3 regions of the Arthrobacter sp. Z4-13 genome follow, and region 2 is predicted to be linked to each of the others. Evidence: riboswitches for the same ligand, from Rfam matches in the RefSeq annotation. Region 2 holds a riboswitch; each other region holds the start of a gene.

The links. Region 2 has a riboswitch for cyclic di-AMP ahead of M1E07_RS04685 (aggregation-promoting factor C-terminal-like domain-containing protein). Riboswitches for the same ligand answer to the same signal wherever they lie in the genome.
Region 1: linked by a shared signal. The riboswitch ahead of M1E07_RS11715 (LysM peptidoglycan-binding domain-containing protein) and the one ahead of M1E07_RS04685 (aggregation-promoting factor C-terminal-like domain-containing protein) in region 2 are both predicted to bind cyclic di-AMP.
Region 3: linked by a shared signal. The riboswitch ahead of M1E07_RS05260 (C40 family peptidase) and the one ahead of M1E07_RS04685 (aggregation-promoting factor C-terminal-like domain-containing protein) in region 2 are both predicted to bind cyclic di-AMP.

Annotation. Positions count from the first base shown of each region.
Region 1 covers NZ_CP096459.1:2,158,469-2,164,773, forward strand. Annotated here, with positions in the region: gene M1E07_RS11675 (NUDIX domain-containing protein) at 1-36, opposite strand, end outside; gene M1E07_RS11680 (DUF1918 domain-containing protein) at 93-284, opposite strand; gene M1E07_RS11685 (metallophosphoesterase family protein) at 383-901, shown strand; gene M1E07_RS11690 (glucose 1-dehydrogenase) at 1,011-1,904, shown strand; gene M1E07_RS11695 (DUF1810 domain-containing protein) at 1,976-2,419, opposite strand; gene M1E07_RS11700 (DNA alkylation repair protein) at 2,403-2,972, opposite strand; gene M1E07_RS11705 (TraR/DksA family transcriptional regulator) at 2,969-3,325, opposite strand; gene M1E07_RS11710 (dienelactone hydrolase family protein) at 3,420-3,734, opposite strand; cyclic di-AMP (ydaO/yuaA leader) riboswitch at 4,147-4,317, shown strand; gene M1E07_RS11715 (LysM peptidoglycan-binding domain-containing protein) at 4,321-5,178, shown strand; gene M1E07_RS11720 (protein adenylyltransferase SelO) at 5,282-6,305, opposite strand, start outside.
Region 2 covers NZ_CP096459.1:582,844-589,148, forward strand. Annotated here, with positions in the region: gene upp (uracil phosphoribosyltransferase) at 1-197, shown strand, start outside; gene M1E07_RS04675 (glyoxalase superfamily protein) at 243-617, shown strand; gene M1E07_RS04680 (HAD-IA family hydrolase) at 693-1,853, shown strand; gene M1E07_RS04685 (aggregation-promoting factor C-terminal-like domain-containing protein) at 1,882-2,619, opposite strand; cyclic di-AMP (ydaO/yuaA leader) riboswitch at 2,625-2,769, opposite strand; gene M1E07_RS04690 (sensor histidine kinase) at 2,912-4,408, opposite strand; gene M1E07_RS04695 (response regulator transcription factor) at 4,416-5,165, opposite strand; gene M1E07_RS04700 (winged helix-turn-helix domain-containing protein) at 5,614-6,305, shown strand, end outside.
Region 3 covers NZ_CP096459.1:715,100-721,404, reverse strand. Annotated here, with positions in the region: gene M1E07_RS05265 (NlpC/P60 family protein) at 221-1,015, opposite strand; gene M1E07_RS05260 (C40 family peptidase) at 1,182-1,874, opposite strand; cyclic di-AMP (ydaO/yuaA leader) riboswitch at 1,945-2,125, opposite strand; gene M1E07_RS05255 (M23 family metallopeptidase) at 2,254-3,075, opposite strand; cyclic di-AMP (ydaO/yuaA leader) riboswitch at 3,086-3,304, opposite strand; gene M1E07_RS05250 (metal-dependent transcriptional regulator) at 3,445-4,140, opposite strand; gene serC (phosphoserine transaminase) at 4,418-5,548, shown strand; gene M1E07_RS05240 (DUF3027 domain-containing protein) at 5,681-6,305, opposite strand, start outside.

The sequences.
Region 1 (6,305 bases), 1.6 Mb from region 2:
AATGGACGATTGTGTTGAAGCCGGTGAGTGATCCATCGCTCCAGTCTGACAGGTGGAGCGCTGACAGGTGGGCGGCGCCTCACACTGCTGCGCTAGTGGCCGTTGCCGCGTTCGACGGCGAAATCACCGCCGGGATACATGATGGTTTCGTGCCCGTCATCAAAACGGACCAGATAAGGCGGCGTTCCACCCTGGCCGCGGACCTCGAGAATTACGCCGTGCCGGTCTGTAGACCCGACGTTCCTTCCGTGAACAATGATCCTGTCGCCCTGTGCTGCCTCCATGGCTATCACCTCCAGCCCCAGACTACGACTGCCCGCCATGCGGAACAATGCCAACGGAAAGGGTGATCGGAACTGCGCCGGCGTGGCAGGATTTTCCCATGCCGCTGAACCTTCTCATGGTCGCCGATACCCATGTGCCCAAGCGCGCCAAGGCGCTCCCGGCGCAACTGTGGGCCGCCGTCGAAAGCGCCGATGTGGTGTTCCACGCCGGCGACTGGGTGACGGTGGAACTTTTGGACCAGCTTGAGCGCCGCAGCCGCCGCCTGATTGGCGTCTACGGCAATAACGACGGTCCTGGCCTGCGCGGCCGGCTGCCTGAAACGGCTGCCGCCACACTTGAGGGTGTCCGCTTCGCCATAGTGCACGAAACCGGACAGGCCAAGGGCCGGGAAGCGCGCTGCGAGGCGCTTTACCCGGACGCCGATGTGCTGGTCTTCGGGCACAGCCACATCCCGTGGGACACCACCTCGCCGGGAGGATTGCGGCTGCTGAACCCGGGCTCCCCCACTGACCGGCGCCGCCAGCCTGCCTGCACGTACATGACAGCCGTGGTGGATTCGGGAACCCTCAGGGACGTCAGGCTGGTGGAGGTCCACCGGAACTCGAAACCCGACTGAACCAGGACTGCAATCCGGGTTGGCAGGGACAGGATTCATTGCCTAGGCTGGGAACGGTAAGCATGCTTAGTTTTCCCGTGTTCCACCCCTACGCAACAGGAGGACCACCATGACAGACCAGTACACCTTCCGTGACCCCGTTACTGCATACGGGAAAATTTCTCCCCGGGAACAGCACCAGCCCGAGCCGGGCCTGGACGCGGAGCTGGAGCCGAAAGCGGACCTCGGCGAGAACACCTACCGCGGGACCGGCCGGCTGGAGGGCAGGAAGGCAATCGTCACGGGCGCGGACTCAGGGATCGGGGCGGCCACCGCCATCGCCTTCGCCCGCGAGGGGGCCGACGTCGTCCTGTCCTACCTGCCGGAGGAGGAAGAGGACGCAGCGCGCATCGCCGGACTGGTCGAGGCGGCAGGCCGCAAGGCCGTCAAGGTCCCCGGCGACCTGAAGGACCCGATTGTCTGCCGGGAGGTGGTGGACACCGCCGTGGCCGTGCTCGGCGGAGTGGACATTCTGGTCAACAATGCCGGAAAGCAGGTGGCGCAGGAGGAACTGACCGCCATCACCGACGAACAGTTCGACCACACTTTGAAGACCAATGTGTACGCGATGTTCTGGCTGACCAAGGCTGCCCTCCCGCACATGCCGGCAGGATCCACCATCATCAACACCACATCCATCCAGGCGTACAACCCGTCCCCTACCCTGCTGGATTACGCCACCACCAAGGGGAGCATCAACAACTTCACCAAGGGACTGGCCCAGCAGCTCGCGCCGAAGGGCATCCGGGTCAACGCTGTAGCGCCTGGGCCCATCTGGACGCCGCTGCAGGTCAGCAGCGGCCAGCCCAAGGAGCAACTGCCGGAGTTCGGCCAGTCCACCCCTCTGGGCCGCGCAGGCCAGCCGGCGGAACTCGCCCCGGCGTATGTTTTCCTGGCATCACCGGAGTCAAGCTACGTCATAGGGGAAACGCTGAACGTCAACGGCGGCAGCCCCTCGCCGTAGCGCGCCGGACTTTACAGGCTGACCCCGGCGACGGTGCCCTGCGCAGGATGCATGAGGCACCGCCGTCGGCGCTAGTCTTCGTCCCGGCCCGCGAGCAGTTCGTCAGTGGCGGGGTCCGGCTCGCCGTCGAAGAACTGCGCCAGGACGGTTTTGAAGACGGTTTCCTCGGGGTCTGCCCGCAGGAACAATGTCATCGATGAGTGCAGCTTCCGTGCGTCGATACTGCCGAGGATCTCCTCGGCGGGACGGCCGGAATGGTTCGTCAGTGCCAGGGCGCACTCGAGCAGCCGCGGGCCCAGAATTTGGTGCGCCAGGTACTCCCGGGCTTCTTCGAGGGAGCTGATGGCGTAACGGCGGGATGTGGGACTTTGGCCCAGGCCTGCGATCTGCGGGAAAACGAACCACATCCAGTGGCCGGACTTGCTGCCCATCTGCAGTTCTGCCAGCGCCTGCTCGTATGTCCCGCCGTTGTCCTGCGCGGCGACGAATCGTTCCAAGTCATAGGGTTCGTTCATGGGTGTCTCCTTGTGGTGGTGCTTGGGGTCTGGAGTGCTGCTCAAGGTAGTCGGCAGCGCTGCGCAGCTGGTTGTCCGGGTCGGTCCGCCAGCGGGCAAGGACAACACTCGCGCGTTGCCGGTCGCGCCCGCCGAGCCGTGCCAGGAACGGCGCCACGACGTCGGCCAGCAGGGGGTCTGTCAGTTCCCGGGTCCCGGCGGACCGCAGGAAGCCCTCGATCCGGGTCAGGTCCGAATGGCGCAGGAGTGACACTTTGGATTGCAGGAGGACCACGGCGGCAAGCCGGCGTTCATAGACCGCCTTGGAGCCGGGCCGGGGCTGGCCCCACAGGGCGGACGCGAGCTGTATCACGCCGTCGTGATCGAAGTCCTTGTACTTCCGCAGGGCGTCCCGGATGGTTCCCCGGACAGCGCCAACGGAGGAACCGTAGGAGGCCAGGCGCCCGCCCAGCCGGCCCTCGACGTCGTCCGCCCGGTACCAGGCGCCCTCATTCTGCAGCGTTCGGTCAACGAATTCAGCGGCGGCCGCCACCTGATCCGCGCCGCTGCTCATCGGCGGCCTGCCGAGGCATGCCCGATGCAGAACGGGGTCCACGGCCGTGCCTCCAGCCTGCCTTCCGCAATCGGTTCCCCGCAGACGACGCAGGTTCCGTAGGTTCCCTCAGCGATCCTGGCCAGGGCTGCGTCCACCTGGTCGAGTCCTGCGCTGCTCTGCTTCAGCAGGGCCGAGGCCTGGGACAGTTCGAAGGCGATAGTGGAGCCTTCCGGGTCATGTTCGTCATCCACATTCGAGTCCTGGCGCGCCGAGTTTGCGGAGGCGATGTCTGCGCGGAGGGCCGGAAGGAGGGCAACCTTCCGCTCCCGCTCCTCCTCGAGCAGGATCCGGAACCGTTCAAAGTCGGGCATGGCAAAAGCCTAGCGCGGGGCCAGTACCAGTTCCTGTTTATGGAGTGGTTCCAGGCGGCACAGGGCGAGCTGTACGCTCCCGGAACGGCGGGGTTTAGAGGTGCCGGCCGAACCACGCGAACGTGTCGTTCCATGCAGCCGTGGTGCACGCCGCCGCCGTGGCCTTCAACCCGTCCAGCTCCGTGGCCGCCTGCCAAGTGATACCGCCGCCGAAGCAGTAGCCGGTCATGGCGATGCGCTCGCCGTCAACGAAGTCCTGGCCCCGGAGATACTCCCCCGCTGCCTTGAAGCCGGCGACGTGGCGCTGGGCGCCGGCCTGGGTAAGGGCACCGGGAACAGCGTCACGGTCCAGGTTCGCAGTCCCGCCTTCGCAGCCCAGCAGCAGCATCGCCGCCGCGGTTGCCGGCATGCTGCCCGTGATGAACGCAACGCGTCGGGTGAAGGTTCGCTGGCTCAGTGCACCCGCGCGCTAGTCGTCAAAAAATCCCTCAATCAGGTACTTCTCGTACTTTCCAAGCTGGATCACGGGGCCTCCTCGGGCTGGCCATATCCTCCTCCGCGCGGTGCTTTCGGGCAAGCTTCCGGCTGCGCTTTTGAGTTCCTTTACTGTTTTGTGACCAATACAACACGACTCTCCGGACCGGAAAGTATCTTCCGAGGTCAGGTGCGTGCTATTGAAGAGTCCAGTCGTTTGCTAAAGGCGATAGGAACACCTCGTATGTTACCCAAACGTGACAATGGCACCGAAGTCGGGTTAGGGTCTTCAGGTGTCCCTCCCAAACGGGACATTCCCCTCAGTATGCCGAGCCCTGCCACTGAACCGGGAACCAACGCTTTTCAGCTGGCAGGGACGGGGGAACCAAGTTTCCCGGCCTCACACGAGGCCTTGGGGTTAAGTCGATAGCACCTTCGTTCATTTCGGAATTGCTCCCGGCCGGGTATCTCCAGCCCGAACCCGACAGCTCACCCCGCAGGCATGGGAGAGGCGATCAACCGTGTCAAAAAATTCCATTACCGCCCGTCACCGCGCGACTCCGGACCGCTCAATCGCGCTCCAGGGCTTGGCTGTCTCGGCCAAGTCGCTTGGCCGCCCGGCGCTCGCCGTTGCAGCAGCATCCGGCATTGCCTTCGGTGTGGGCGCCCCGGCCCACGCAGGCGTAACCGGTCCGGACACCACCGATACCACTAACACCCAGGCTTACGCAGCACCGGCTGCCGCAGTGGCTGCCCCCGCAGCAGCTGCAGGCAACGTGCACACGGTTGTTTCCGGCGATACCCTGGGCGCCATCTCGGCATCCAACGGAGTAGCCCTGAATGATGTGCTGTCCGCCAATGGGCTGGCAATCTCCGCGGTCATTTACCCCGGCGACCAGATCCAGATCCCGGGTGCCGGCACCGCTGCCGCAGCTCCTGTCGCTGCTGCCGCTGCTCCGGCCCAGGCCGCGGTAGCTGCCGCTCCCGCAACCACCACCATGAACCTGTCCTACGCCTCCACGGCGCCTGCTCCGGCGGCACCCGCCCCGGCAGCTCCCGCAGCCACCGGCACCGGTACCGGCGCAGCCATCCTGGCGAACGCTTACGGCCAGCTGGGCGTCCAGCAGGACTGCACCGCCATGGTTGAGAAGGCTCTCCGCGCCGTGGGCAAGAGCGTCGGCGACCTCGCCCCGGGCCAGTTCTACCAGTACGGCACCACTGTGGGCACCCCGGCTCCCGGTGACCTGGTCATCACCGCCGGCCACGTGGGCGTCTTCGCCGGCAACGGCCAGGTTGTCAGCGGCGGCGTGGACGGTTTCAAGACCGAAGTCCACTCCATCAGCTGGCTCAGCGGCGCTTCCTTCGTCCGCGTAGCGTAGTCACACCACCCCAACAGGGGCGGCAGACGGGATTGTTCCCGGCTGCCGCCCCTGTTTTGCGTCTGGCCCCTCCTGGCAGCCGGTGTCCCGGCGCCTGGGGTGCTCAAGTGCCGCAGAAAGTCTGGTAGCTGCCGAAGTCCTCCGGCGCTCCCTCGGTGTAGCGTTCCAGCCCTGGCCTTTCATTGAACGGGGCACGGACCACGTCGAGGAGCCGGATGAAGGGATCAAGGTCTCCCTCCGTTGCTGCCGCGAGCGCTTCTTCTACCAGGTGGTTGCGGGGGATGTAGGCAGGATTGGCCCTGTCCATCAGGTCCGCGTCCGGCTGCAGGGCCCGCCACCGCCCAACCCAGGCGTCGAAGGCAGCCAGGTCAAGGACCATTCCGCGGGCAGGCCGGTCATCCCCCCTTGCCGCCTCGGAGAGGTTCCGGAAGAACGAGGTGTAGTCAACTGGTCCGTCCTTCAACAGGGCCACCAGCCCGTCCACCAGCTCTGAGGCTTCTGCAGCCTCGGCGCTCCCCTCGGGGGCTTCCACCAAACCGAGTTTGGTTTTCATGCCGGCGAACCAGGCGTCACTGTATTGCCGGCGGAACATGCCAAGTGCTTCCACCGCGGGTGCTACGGCCTGTTCCTGGTCCTCATTGAAGAGCGGCAGCATCGCCTCAGCGAGGCGGGCAAGGTTCCATTCGGCGATGACCGGCTGGTTGGCGTAGGCGTAGCGCCCGCCTACGTCGATCGAGCTGTAGACCGCGGCTGGGTTGAAGGCATCCATAAAGGCGCAGGGCCCGTAGTCGATGGTTTCGCCGGAGATGGTCATGTTGTCCGAGTTCATCACGCCGTGGACGAATCCCACCAGCATCCACTGGGCCACCAGTTTTGCCTGCGCGGACACGACGGCTTCAAAAAGCGCCAGGTAGGGGTTTTCGGCCTGGGCGGCTGCGGGGTGGTGCCGGCTGATCGCGTGGTCCGCCAGGCGGCGCAACAGGTCCGTGTTTTCCGTGGCCCGTGCGTACTGGAAACTGCCGACGCGCAGGTGGCTGCTGGCCACCCTTGTCAGTACAGCGCCCGGGAGCATGGTGTCGCGGCGCACCGGCCGGCCGGTGGCCACCACCGCGAGGGAACGCGTTGAG
Region 2 (6,305 bases):
TTAAGCGCGGAGCTTCGGACGTGACGTGCATCTGCCTCCTGGCCGCCCCGGAAGGCCTGGCCAAACTCGAGGAAGAACTTGCGGACGCCAACGTGACCATCGTCCTGGCCTCGATCGACGAAAAGCTCAACGAGAAGTCGTACATCGTGCCCGGACTCGGGGACGCGGGCGACCGCCTTTACGGCATCGCAGGGTAGTCCTCAAGCCTTTTTCATTCACCGTCCCGCCGCTAGCCTGTGCGGATGGACTGGAAACTCGAACTTGTGTACGTCCCTGTAAGCGACGTGGACCGCGCCAAGGACTTCTACGTCAACAAGGTGGGGTTCAATGCCGACTTTGATGAGCGGCCAACGGACTCCATCCGCTTTGTCCAGCTGACGCCTCCGGGCTCGGCCTGCTCGATTTGCATTGGGGACGGGCTTACTGACGCACCTCCCGGTACCGGCTCCAACCTCCAGCTGGTGGTCAACGACATCCAGGCCGCCCACCAGCACCTGAAAGGCAACGGGGTAGACGTCAGCGACGTGGACGTGCAGGACTGGGGCCACTTCGTGTACTTTGCCGATCCCGACGGCAACAGGTGGGCAGTCCAGTACATCCCGGGCCGCAACGCCTGACATACCGTAAACCAACTGGCCATTGGCACCCGTCGTGACATTCCTGCCCGCGGCGCCTAAAGCACAATGGGGACCGTGAACGTCTCAACACCCGCTGCTGCCCGCACCCTGACCTGCCGTGCCGTCCTGTTCGACATGGACGGCACCCTGGTGGACTCCACCGCAGTGGTGGAACAGGTGTGGGGTGAATTCGCGTCGCGCTACGGGCTGGACATCGAGGAAATACTCCGAACGTCACACGGCGTCCAAGCAGGCGATACCGTCAGGCGTTTCGCTCCGCCGGGGGCGGACGTGCCGGGGCTGACAGCGGAACTCGGTGCCATGGAACGCGTCCGGACCGAGGGCATCCTGCCCCTTCCCGGAGCGGCGCGGCTGCTGGCAGCCCTGCCCGCAGACGCCGTCGCACTGGTGACGTCCGCGGATCGGGTCCTTGCTGACATCCGGATGGCTGCAGCGGGGCTGGCCATGCCGGGCACCGTCGTGACAGCCGAGCTGGTGAGCCGGGGCAAGCCGGACCCCGAGGGATACCTGAAGGCCGCTGCAGGTCTTGGCGTGGATCCTTCGGTTGCAGTGGTGTTTGAAGACGCTCCCGCCGGCATCGCAGCCGGCGTGGCGGCCGGCCTCCCAACCGTAGCCGTGGGGGCCGAACACCGGACCGCTGCCGGCGGGGGGTATGGCACATTCCTGACTACAGTGCCGTCGTCGCCCAAGTGGACAAGGACGAGGCGGGCCGGACGGTCATTTCTTTCCGGCTTTGAGGTCCGCCACCACTTTGGCAATCCGTCGCGACCGCGTCTCCGGAGTTTTGGCTTCGCCCAGCGGCTCTACGTACCGCCGCTGGGCGCTGTAGCTCAAGGTTGCGTAGAACTCCTGCGCCGCCGGTTCCGCAGCCATGGCAGCCGCAAGGTCTTCAGGAACCTCAACGATCCGGGGCTGCGTGTCCAGTTCCAGGTCAACGTCAACGGTGTCTCCCGCTGCGACACCAACGAAATCCCGGTTGGCTGCGCTCAGCGAAATGAGGTTTTGCCCGCCCATCACAGCAATGCTGCTCCGATAGCTTTTGCCGTTGATGGTCACCACCACAGGCGGCCGCTTGCCGGCTCCCAGCTCCTTAACAACCTGCTCCGGCACTTCGATGCCGGTTTTATTGCCGCTGCCCTGGACGGTGGTAGTGAACTTCATGGATCACAGTATGCCCTTACGGCCCGCCCCCTCTTTGGAAGGGACGGGCCGTAAGGCTTGAGTGTTTTGGTATCCGGTGGGTTTAGTACCAGTTGTTCGACAGGTGGAAGTTCAGCGCGCCACACGGGGACTGGTAGCGCTCCTGGATGTAGTTCAGGCCCCAGTTGATCTGGGTGCGGTAGTTGGTGCGGTAGTCCGCACCCGCGCTGGCCATCTTCTCAGCCGGCAGGGACTGGACGATGCCGTAGGCGCCGCTGCTCGGGTTGGTGGCCGTGGTGGTCCAGTCCGACTCCTTGGTCCACAGGGTCTTCAGGCACTGCATCTGGTCAGGAGCCCATCCGTACTTCGCCAGCTGGCCGGCGGCGTAAGCCTGGGCGCCGGCGGGATCATTGACCGCGACGACGGGCGCAGGCTTAGGAGCGGGCTTAGGGGCCGGAGCAGGCGCAGGCTTAGGCGCAGGTGCCGGTGCGGGCTTAGGGGCCGGAGCGGGTGCCGGCGCGCGCTTAGGGGCCGGTGCGGGCTCGGCAGCCTGCGGGGCTACAGCTATCTCCGGCGCGGCGGGCTCAGGCGCAGGCTTCGCCGTGATCTCGCTCTTCTCGATGCTGAGGTTGGACTGCGCCTCGGCGGCCTGCGTCTCGGTGGCTGCTACGCGGATGCTGGATTCGGTCGCCTGTCCCGCGGCTCCCACTCCAATGAGGAGTGCGCATGACGCGGCCACCACAGCGGCGCGCTTGCCGAGGGAAGGGATTTTGCCGGTTTCCGGTGCGGCCTGCGGTGCAGACTCGTTTTTCGGGCGTGGCTGTGCCAGGAATTTGAACATGATGAATCGCCTCTCACACCTGCGGAGTTAGCTGTCGGGTTCGGATGAGGGCATCCGGCCAGACGGAAAGATCACGTGCTGGCTTAACCCCAAGGGCAATCAGTGCCCGGGACGGTGGGTCCCCCGCCTCTGCCTTGGTTCAAGAGAAATCCGGGAAGTGGCAGAGCTTGGCGTCATCCGGATATACGACCCGAACGGGAACCGTACCTAAACGACGGTACAGGAATTCGAAGCTCAAGTCACATTTTGGTAACAGAGATCACGGTGGCGGCGCGTCGCCTTGTCGCTACGGTCACCGGGTCGGTAGCCGCAAGGCGAATTCGGTGCGCCCCGGCCGTGATGTCACCGTTACCCTTCCTCCGTGGGCCTCGACGATGGACTCCACGATGGACAACCCAAGTCCGCTCGTCCCTTCAGCCGCTGAAGCCCCGGACTGGCCTCCCGCGCCCTTACGCGCCGCATCTGCGCGGGCGAAACGTGAAAAGACATGGTCCACGAACCCTGCAGGGATCCCGCCGCCGTCGTCCGTTACCGTTACCAGCGCAGCACCCTCCACTGTCCTGGCCACTCCCGTAACAACCGTGGTTCCTTCCGGGGTGTGTTTGCGTGCGTTCGACAACAGATTCATCAGCACCTGGCGCAGCTGGGAGGGGTCACCGTTGACCACAACAGGCTCGTCCGGAAGCTGCAGCCGCCAGTTGTGGCCGGGTGCCATCACCTTTTCGTCACTGACGCTTTCGACCACCAGCTGCGTGAGGTCCACCTCGCTGAGCTTCAGCGGCTGGCCTTCATCGAGCCGGGCCAGCAGCAGCAGGTCTTCAACCAAGGCGGTCATCCGCTCCGACTGGCTCTGCACACGGGCCAGCGACTTTGCGCCGTCGGGGGTGAAATCCTCGGTCATCCTCATCAGTTCGGTGTAGCCGCGGATGGCGGTCAGGGGAGTACGGAGCTCGTGGGAGGCGTCGGCCACAAACTGCCGCACCTTCGTTTCGATCTTCTGCCGCGCCTGCAGCGCATTTGCCACGTTTTCCAGCATGAGGTTGAGCGCGTGCCCCACGCTGCCTACTTCCGTTCCCGGATTGGAGTTCGACGGCGGGACACGCTCCGCGAGTGCCACCTCGCCGGCATCGAGCGGCAACTTCGAGACCCGCGTCGCAACCTCGGACAATTGTTCGAGGGGCTTCATGGTGCGGCGGATGAGTACGGTGCCCACCAGCCCGATCAGCAGCAGACCGCCCAAGGAGACGAAAACAAACGTCCACACCAGGGAAGTGAGCGTGCTTTGCTTGCCGGCGAGGGGGAGTCCGGTCACCAGGACATCACTGAAGTTGGTTTGCACCGCTATCAGCCGGTAATCACCAAATGACAGGGTGCGGTCCACTGGCTGCGCATCCGTCACCAGTGCCAGCAGGGCCTGCTTGTCTTCACTGGAAAGCGCAGAGCGTGTGGTGTCCGAGGTGAGGTATCCGCCGCCGGTGACTTGGCCATTCAGGATGCGGGCGTTCATGGTTCCCACGCTTTGGCCGCGGGCGTCAAGCGGGTCGCGTCCGTTGAATCCCCCGCCCGGAGGTCGGCCCGGATTGTTGGAGCGCTCCGCCGCCTGGCTCAGTTGTTCGTCCAGCTGGCGGGTGAGGAATGCATTCATGGAGGCATAGCTGGCAACGCCCACTGCACCGCAAATCGCGATCAGCAGGGCCATGGCCAGAAGGACGAGACGGGTGCGCAAGTGCCAGGTGCCGGGCCTGAGCCAGCTCCGGCGGTGCGGTCCGGTTGCCCGGGGTGACGCCATGGTTCGCCTACTCCGCAGGCTTGATGACGTACCCGGCACCGCGCACGGTGTGGATCATTGGCGGATGCACGGCGTCCACCTTTTTGCGCAGGTAGGAGATGTAGAGCTCCACAATGTTGGCTTGGCCGCCGAAGTCGTAGTCCCACACACGGTCCAGGATCTGGGCCTTGCTGATGACGCGCTTGGGATTCTCCATGAGGTACCGGAGCAGCTCGAACTGGGTGGCCGTGAGCTGCAGCTCCTCGCCCGCCCGCGTCACCTCCCGGGTATCCACGTTGAGCACCAGGTCGCCCACCACCAGCTCGGCTGTATCCATGGCGGCAACTCCGGAGCGCTGGACCAGGCGGTGCAGCCGAAGCAGGACCTCCTCCATGCTGAAAGGCTTGGTGACGTAGTCGTCGCCGCCGGCCGCCAGTCCCACGATCCTGTCCTGGATTGCGTCCTTGGCTGTGAGGAACAACGCTGGTACCTCGGGCGCGAAGGTGCGGATCCTTCCCAGCAGCTCGACGCCGTCGAACCCTGGGAGCATCACGTCAAGAACCAGGACGTCCGGGCGGAAGTCCTTGGCCAGTTTCACTGCCTCAGGGCCGTCGGCGGCCACTGCCACCGACCAGCCGGCCATGCGCAGACCCATGCTCATGAGCTCGGAGAGGCTTGGCTCGTCGTCGACCACCAGGGCGCGGATAGGGGACCCGTCCGGATGGGAGAGCTGAAATCCGGGTGCCGCTGGACATAGGCGCGCACGCTTTAGGGCGATTTCAGCATTCCCGGCACGTCTGAAGAAAAAGACCTTGCACAAGGGTGCGGCCGAATTATGTTCAGCCAAAGCACGCCTGCGGTCCAAAAGTTAGGCCAATAATCAGTAATCTGACCATTGCTCAGAATTGTGATCTGCGGCACATTAAGCGCTTTTGTCTCAATATGCGGACCAAAGCGTCCATTGTTACTTGCAAGTTCGCATTGTTACGCTGCACACTTCCATTGTGAACAAGAACTCAACAGCACCTGCAGCCGCAGACCATTGGCCCAGCACATCCGCTGCTGCCGACACGCGCTGTTGTCGAATGTACGCCTGATCTTCCCACCCCTCGAAGTTAGTAGGCATACGCCCCCAGCCCAGCGTCGGGCGTCCCTCCCCAAATTCATTGCGGGGAACCCAGCATTCGAGCCGCGATGACGGCCATTCACATTGAGGTAAGCAATCCATGTCAGTTGCATCCGGATACGTCCACATTTCTGTCCGTAACGCCGCCAAGGGTGGCCAGCCTTCGGGCCTCCGCCCCGGCTTCGGACCACGCACCGCGCTCGCTCCCGCAACTTCGGGAAGCAGCTTTCCCGGCGCGGGATACGGCTCCCAGGGCTATAACCCCAACTCCTACGGCCAGCTCCGCGCAGTCCCGCCGGCCGAGTCTGCGCCCGTCACTGCTCCCACCCCCGTAGTGGCCGGCCCGAACCCGGTCCGCCCCGTGGCCAACGACAACGTTGCGCGCGGATTCGTTCTGTACATGGGGATCGATGAGGAAACCGCGGCCGCTGCCGGCACCTCCATTGCCAAGCTTGCCCAGGAAATCCGCGCCTACGCCCAGTCCCTGGTAACCGGAGCCGAGAGCTACGCCGCTGTCGCTGTCGCTCCGGCCGGCACACCCGGCTCAGCGCTCGACGTCGTCCGCTCCACGTTCGGTGATCCCACCGTCAATACCCGTCAGCGTAGCGAGACCCCCCGGCCGCAGCAGCCCCAGGAACCGCGTCCCTCCGGCGTCCTGATCGACCTCGCCCGCCGCGAAGTGCACCTCGACGGTGAATCCCTGAACCTCACGTTCAAGGAGTTCGAACTCCTGAACTACCTCGTGGAAAACGGCACCCGCACCGTGGGCCGTGACGAACTGCTCGAAGGCCT
Region 3 (6,305 bases), 130 kb from region 2:
AGGGCCGGCTGCCCTCGGCATGTCCGGGCTATGGATCGACACCACAAGAGTAAACAAAGAAGTGCACTATCAGCTAATAACAGTTGCCGGGGTTGCCGTGTCCGGCCGAAACTCGGTGGAGTGCCCGCCCCTGCCGGGGGTTAACAGACAGGACCCCTGCCGCGTAGGGCAGGGGTCCTGTGAGTGTCTTGATCAGCAGCGCAAACCGCGGCTGCGGGTGTCAGTCGACGCGGATGAACACCGGGCCGGAGCCGACGTTGGCACTGAAGACAACGGTCTGGTTGCCGTTGTAGCCGCCATGCACCGCCTGGCCGTTTCCGGCATAGACGGCAATGTGCGCCATGCCGGCTCCGCCGTCGGCGTAGTAGATGAGGTCGCCCGGCTGAGCCTCGGCAGCGCTCACCGTGCGGCCCAGGGACAGGTAGCCTGCCGGCCAGTCATGGAAGTTGATGCCAACGGCAGCCAGGGAGTTGGTCACCAGCATGGTGCAGTCCTGCGTAACGCCGAGCTGGGCGTAGGCGGCGGACAGGATGGCTGCACCCTTGCCGCTTGCCGAGGCAGGAGCGGCGGGGGCTGCAGCGGCCGGAGCTGTGGCGGTCACCTTGGCGACAGCGGCTGTCCCTGCGGCGGGAGCGGCGGGAGCAGGAGCCGGAGCCGGAGCAGCTTCCTGGACCTCAACCTCGGGCTCGGGTTCGGGCGCCTCAACAACGGGAGCCGGCGTGGTGGTCACAGCAGGCTTCTCGAAGGAAATGGCAATGGTGGAAGCAGCGGAGATCGGAGCCTCAACCGTTGATTCAACTTCCAGGGTGGAAGCCGGAGCGGAGTCACGCTGAACGTTGGCATCGGCGGCGTTGGCTGCGAGGCCGCTGGTCAGGACCAGGCCGGAGGCGGCTGCGATAACAGCTGCCTGGCGTCCTACGCCGCCGGCGTTGTCGCCGACAGCCTTGGCAATGATGGCGAGCGAGTTGGTTTTGGTGACCTCGGCGCGGTGCCGTGCGGTTGCACGAGTAGTCATCAGTTCTCTCTTTCGTTTTCCTTCAAACCGCGTGTAGGCAGCCAAAGGGGACTGGACGCGCCGGCATCTTGGGGGTACGCCGGCACGCCCCGAACGGGGGATGTGGTGATTTAGCGAAAAGCGTGTTTGGGCAAAGAAAAAGCCCTTGGACCGTAAGGTCGAAGAACTAGTTCATGGTGTAGAACGCGGAGGAGCCGGTAGCAGCGGCCGCGTGCAGCAGCGTTCCCTGGGAGGGGTTCAGGGCGCTGATCATCATGCCGTTGCCGACGTAGATACCAACGTGCGCGCCGCCGTTCTGCATAACCAGGTCACCGGGCTGCGGCGTGGAGGTGGGCTTCATTGCCGTCCAGGCGTTGACGCGGGGGATGCTGATGCCGGCCTGGGCGTAAACCCACTGGGTGAAGCCTGAGCAGTCCCAGCCATTGGGGGTGGTGCCGCCCCAGACGTACGGGCTGCCGATGCCGGTGTAGGCGATGGCCGCAATTCCGGAGGTAGCAGCGGAGGATGCGGTCGCTACGACCTTCTCTGCTGCTTCGGAAGCAGTGGTGGCCGTGGGAGCGGTGGCCGCATCCGCGTCGTCGTCTTCATCATCAGAGGTTGACTGGACAGTCACCGGCTCCAGCACGGGAGCGGCGATGGTCTTGACCACCGGGCGCTCGAAGGAAACGGTAGCCGTGGGTGCCGCGGTGACGGCGAGGGCCGCCTGCGCGGACCCGGATTCGGTCGAAGCGGAAACACCAGCGGTGGTGTCCGCTGCATTGGCCGGCAGGCCCATGGTCAGGATGAGTCCGGACGCAGCTGCGATAACTGCAGCCTGGCGACCTACTGTCCCGGCATTGGCACTAACAGCCCTGGACATGGTGTCCAGGGGGTTGGTACGAACCGTTTGCGCACGGTGGCGCGCAGAATTATGGCGTGAAGACACGAAGGTAGCCTCTCCCAATGCCTGCGAGGTGAGCTGTCGGATTCGGATGGGAGTCACCCGGCCGCGCGGCTTCCGTGGAAAGCTTTGCGACTTAACCCCAAGGCCTTCAAAGCTGAAGGCCAAAATTGGTTCCCCCGCCCCTGCCAGACGATGAAATGCGAACGGACCTTGAGCGGTGGCAGAGTTAGGCAATCCGCACAAGAGCGTCAACTTCGGAAAAGTTGACGCGAGTTAGACGGTACAGCAGTTTTGCGTAAATGTCACATTCAGGTCACGGCAGGTCAACATCATTTGAGAGTCCACGGTCATTTGACTAGAGCCAGCCGGTCGGGTCAACAACTTCACCGTTGACCTGGACCTCGAAGTGAAGATGGCAGCCCGTGGAGGCTCCCGTGGTCCCGCTGAGGGCCACAACGTCCCCGCGGGAAACCGTTTGCCCCTCCTTGACGCTGAAGGACGACAGGTGGTTATAGGTGGTTTCCAGGCCGTTGCCGTGATCCACCACAACGCGGTTGCCGCCGCCGTACTGGTGCCAGCCGACGAAGGTAACGGTTCCGGTGGCCGCGGCCAAAACCGAGGTGCCGCATTGGGCTACGTAATCCTGCCCGCGGTGGAAGTCGCCGGAGCCGCCCGTAATCGGGCTGACGCGGTAGCCGAAAGGCGAAGCAGTGCTCAACGCAGCGAGCGGGGCTCCGAGGCTTCCGGCGGAAGCAGCGCGGGTTATGGCACCGGCAGACTGGGCACTCAGCAGCTGTTTCAGCTTTCCGTCCGGGTCCGCCTTGGTGACTACAGCAGAGCGGCTGAAATCGATCTGGGCTTCGGCCTTCGCGGAAACCTGCGGCTGTGGGGCAACAGCGGACGCAGCAACAGAAGCAGCTCCCGAGCCGTCCGTTGCCATCACGGGACTGGTGGCCGGAACGGTCACGGTGAGAACCAGCCCGGCCGCGGCCAGTGCGGCGCCGGCCTTTTGGCCGATTCCGCTGGCAGCAGCGAACTCAGTGATCTGATGGAAGGGACCCCGACGCCGGCGCGCATCACGTTGCGGATCGCGGGGGCGTTCCGAGGTGATGACTTCGACAACGCGCGGTGTCGAAGCAGGGACCGCCGCGCGGCGGCGTCCCCTGGAATTCTGCATGGTCAAGAAGGGTTCCTCTCTGGGTAGCCTGCGAAGTTAGCTGTCGGATTCGGGTCAGAGAGTTCATAGACCCGGTCCGCCGTTAGCAAGCTTCGGCACAGAGATATCCCCGGAGGAATCCTTCACTGGAAGAGGCTTGCTGCTGACGGACTTCACCCCAAGGCAGTCCCCCGGCTGCCGCTTGTGGTTCCCCCGCCTCTGCCAGTTACGACTCGTGCTCCTGATCTGCTGGCAGAGCTCGGCTCCAGATCAGGTAACGCTTAAATATCAACTTCGTTTTAACTATAGAGGCTCATGGTGCAAAGTAACAATTCCGTTATCTTTGCGTAACCCACCTCACATGGGGTAGGGAAACGCCCGGGTGGTTCCCTAGCGGACGGCTACAAAGACGTGCGCGGCCACCTCTGGTGGCAACTCAAGCGCCCCTTCTATGCCCGGAACGCGGACGGATATGTAGTCACCCACCCGTTCCAGCGACACAGCAGCGCCCGGGCGGATGCCGCCCTCATCGAGCTGTGAAAGCAGTTCGGGCTCCACCTGGATAGGTTCGGCCAACCTGCTGATAGTCACAGCCGAGGCGGGCCCGTAGGACTTCATCGCCTCGAGGAGGCTGATGGCTCCATCAGCAAAGCCAGGGGACGGCACGCCGCCCAGGGCCGCCAGGCCGGGGATCGGGTTCCCGTAGGGAGACTCGGTGGGGTGGTTCAACATCTCGTAAATGCGCCGTTCCACCCGCTCGCTCATCACATGCTCCCAGCGGCAGGCCTCGTCATGGACGTAGGCCCAGTCCAGTCCGATCACGTCAGCCAGGAGCCGTTCCGCCAAGCGGTGCTTGCGCATCACTTCAGTGGCGCGCTTCCGGCCCGTCTCGGTGAGCTCCAGATGGCGGTCGCCGGACACAACCACCAGACCGTCCCGCTCCATTCGGCCGATGGTCTGGGAGACAGTGGGCCCGGAGTGGCGCAGCCGCTCGGCGATACGGGCACGAAGGGCAACAATGTTCTCTTCCTCGAGCTCCAGAATGGTCCGAAGGTACATCTCCGTAGTATCGATCAGATCCGTCATCCAGCTCAGCTCCTCGAGCGCAGTACCTTGCGTTGTCCCACCGTATCGCCTTCACTGCGACGTAGTCCGTGGAAGAGCTTAGCCTATTTTGACTTTGTCCGAATAGTTGCCGCTGGCGGCAGTACCGTCTCATTGGCTGGACTATGACGGTTCCGGTTCCCGGCGATACATACCAACAGGGCAGAATGAGGGAGGCCCTGGTTGCAGCCATCACCGGCTGCCGGCCACCAACACCCGTCCGGACCAAAGCCGTGTCCATGCCGAAATTGGAGCACCTGTGAGCGAAACCAGCATCACTATTCCCGCCGACCTGCAGCCCAAGGACGGACGGTTCGGCGCTGGACCTTCCAAGGTCAGGCCGGAGCAATTTGATGCGTTGTCCGCCGCGTCGAAGAACATCCTGGGTACGTCCCACCGGCAGGCCCCGGTCAAGAACCTCGTCGGTTCCGTCCGCGAGGGCCTCAGCCAGTTCTTCCGCGCGCCCGAAGGGTACGAAGTTGTACTCGGCGTCGGCGGCTCCACGGCGTTCTGGGACATTGCCAGCTTCGGCCTGGTGGAAAACAAGGCCCAGCACCTTTCCTTCGGCGAGTTCGGCTCGAAATTCGCCGCAGCCACCAACAAGGCGCCCTTCCTGGATGCCTCTTCCATCATCAAGTCTGAACCCGGGACCCGCCCCTCGGCCCAGGCCGAGGCAGGCGTGGACGTCTACGCCTGGCCGCAGAACGAGACCAGCACCGGCGTCGTAGCCCCCGTGCAGCGTGTTGCCGGGGCAGACGAGGGCGCGCTGGTGCTCGTTGACGCCACATCTGCCGCCGGCGGACTGGATGTGGACGTTGCGCAAAGCGATGTCTACTACTTCGCCCCGCAGAAAAACTTCGCCTCCGACGGCGGCCTCTGGCTTGGCCTGTTCTCCCCCGCCGCCCTGGAACGTGCAGCGCGGATCAAATCCAGCGACCGCTGGATCCCGGATTTCCTGGACCTGCAGACGGCCATCGACAACTCACGCCTGAACCAGACCTACAACACCCCGTCGCTGTCCACCCTCGTAACGATGGACGCCCAGGTGCAGTGGTTGAACTCCAACGGCGGCCTGGACTTCGCTTCCGCACGCACAGCAGACTCCGCCGGCCGCGTCTACAGCTGGGCCGAGGCTTCGGAATTTGCGACCCCCTTCGTCACCAACCCGGACGAGCGTTCAAACGTCATCGCAACCATCGACTTCGATGACTCCGTGGATGCCGCAGTGGTCGCAAAGGTCCTGCGAGCCAATGGGATCGTGGACACCGAGCCGTACCGCAAGCTCGGCCGCAACCAGCTGCGCATCGCTACATTTGTGGCCATCGAGCCGGCCGACGTTTCCGCCCTTCTGGCCAGCATCGATTATGTGGTGGGCGAGCTGCGCAAGTAATCGCAAGGGCGCCCTTAGCCCGGCTGGCGTAGCGCTCCAGCATTAACGTACGACGGCGCCGCCCGGGTTCTGCCCGGTCGGCGCCGTTTTTGCGTCGTAGCTCAGTTCCCGTGCATTGCGCGGCTCTGTGCCTTAGTCTGTCCCGGCGTCGTGCGTGAAGCGCTGTTCCGGTGACTCCCCGGCTTCAGCATCCCGGGCTTCACCCTGCTGCGTTCCACCCTCATGCGTCTCACCGTCCAGGCCTGCGGCGTCCAGGGACGCAGCAACGCCGTCGGCAGGCTCAGTGGCGGCAGCAACGGGTGCGTCGGCCTGGTCTGCACCGGCTTCCGGCGCCCGATCTCGGAGCGCAGCGGCTTCATGCGCGCCTGCTTCCGGCTCACGGGCCTCGTGTTCGCCGGACTCCTGTTCCTGCTCATCCTCGGGCCGGACACGTTCCGCCCACGGGACCCATTCCGGTGCGAGGATCGAATCCTCGGACGGCAAGAGGCCGAGCTCGTTGACCGTGACCACCTTGGACCGCGAATTTCGGGTCAGCACGGCGAACCACTGCCAGCCGGCGTAGCCGGGCAGCCTGCAGTCGAAGAGGTGGGTTACCAGGCGGTCGCCTTCGCTCTTCGCTGCCAGGTGCTGCCCAATGTCCGAGGCCGCCGTAATGCCCTCAAGGGCGGTCCGGGCCGTGTCCACGGAAGCGGCAAGGAAAGCGTCAGGCTTGCCGGTCCGCCAAACAGGCACCCCGGCGCGGCGCTTGGCCGTTTTG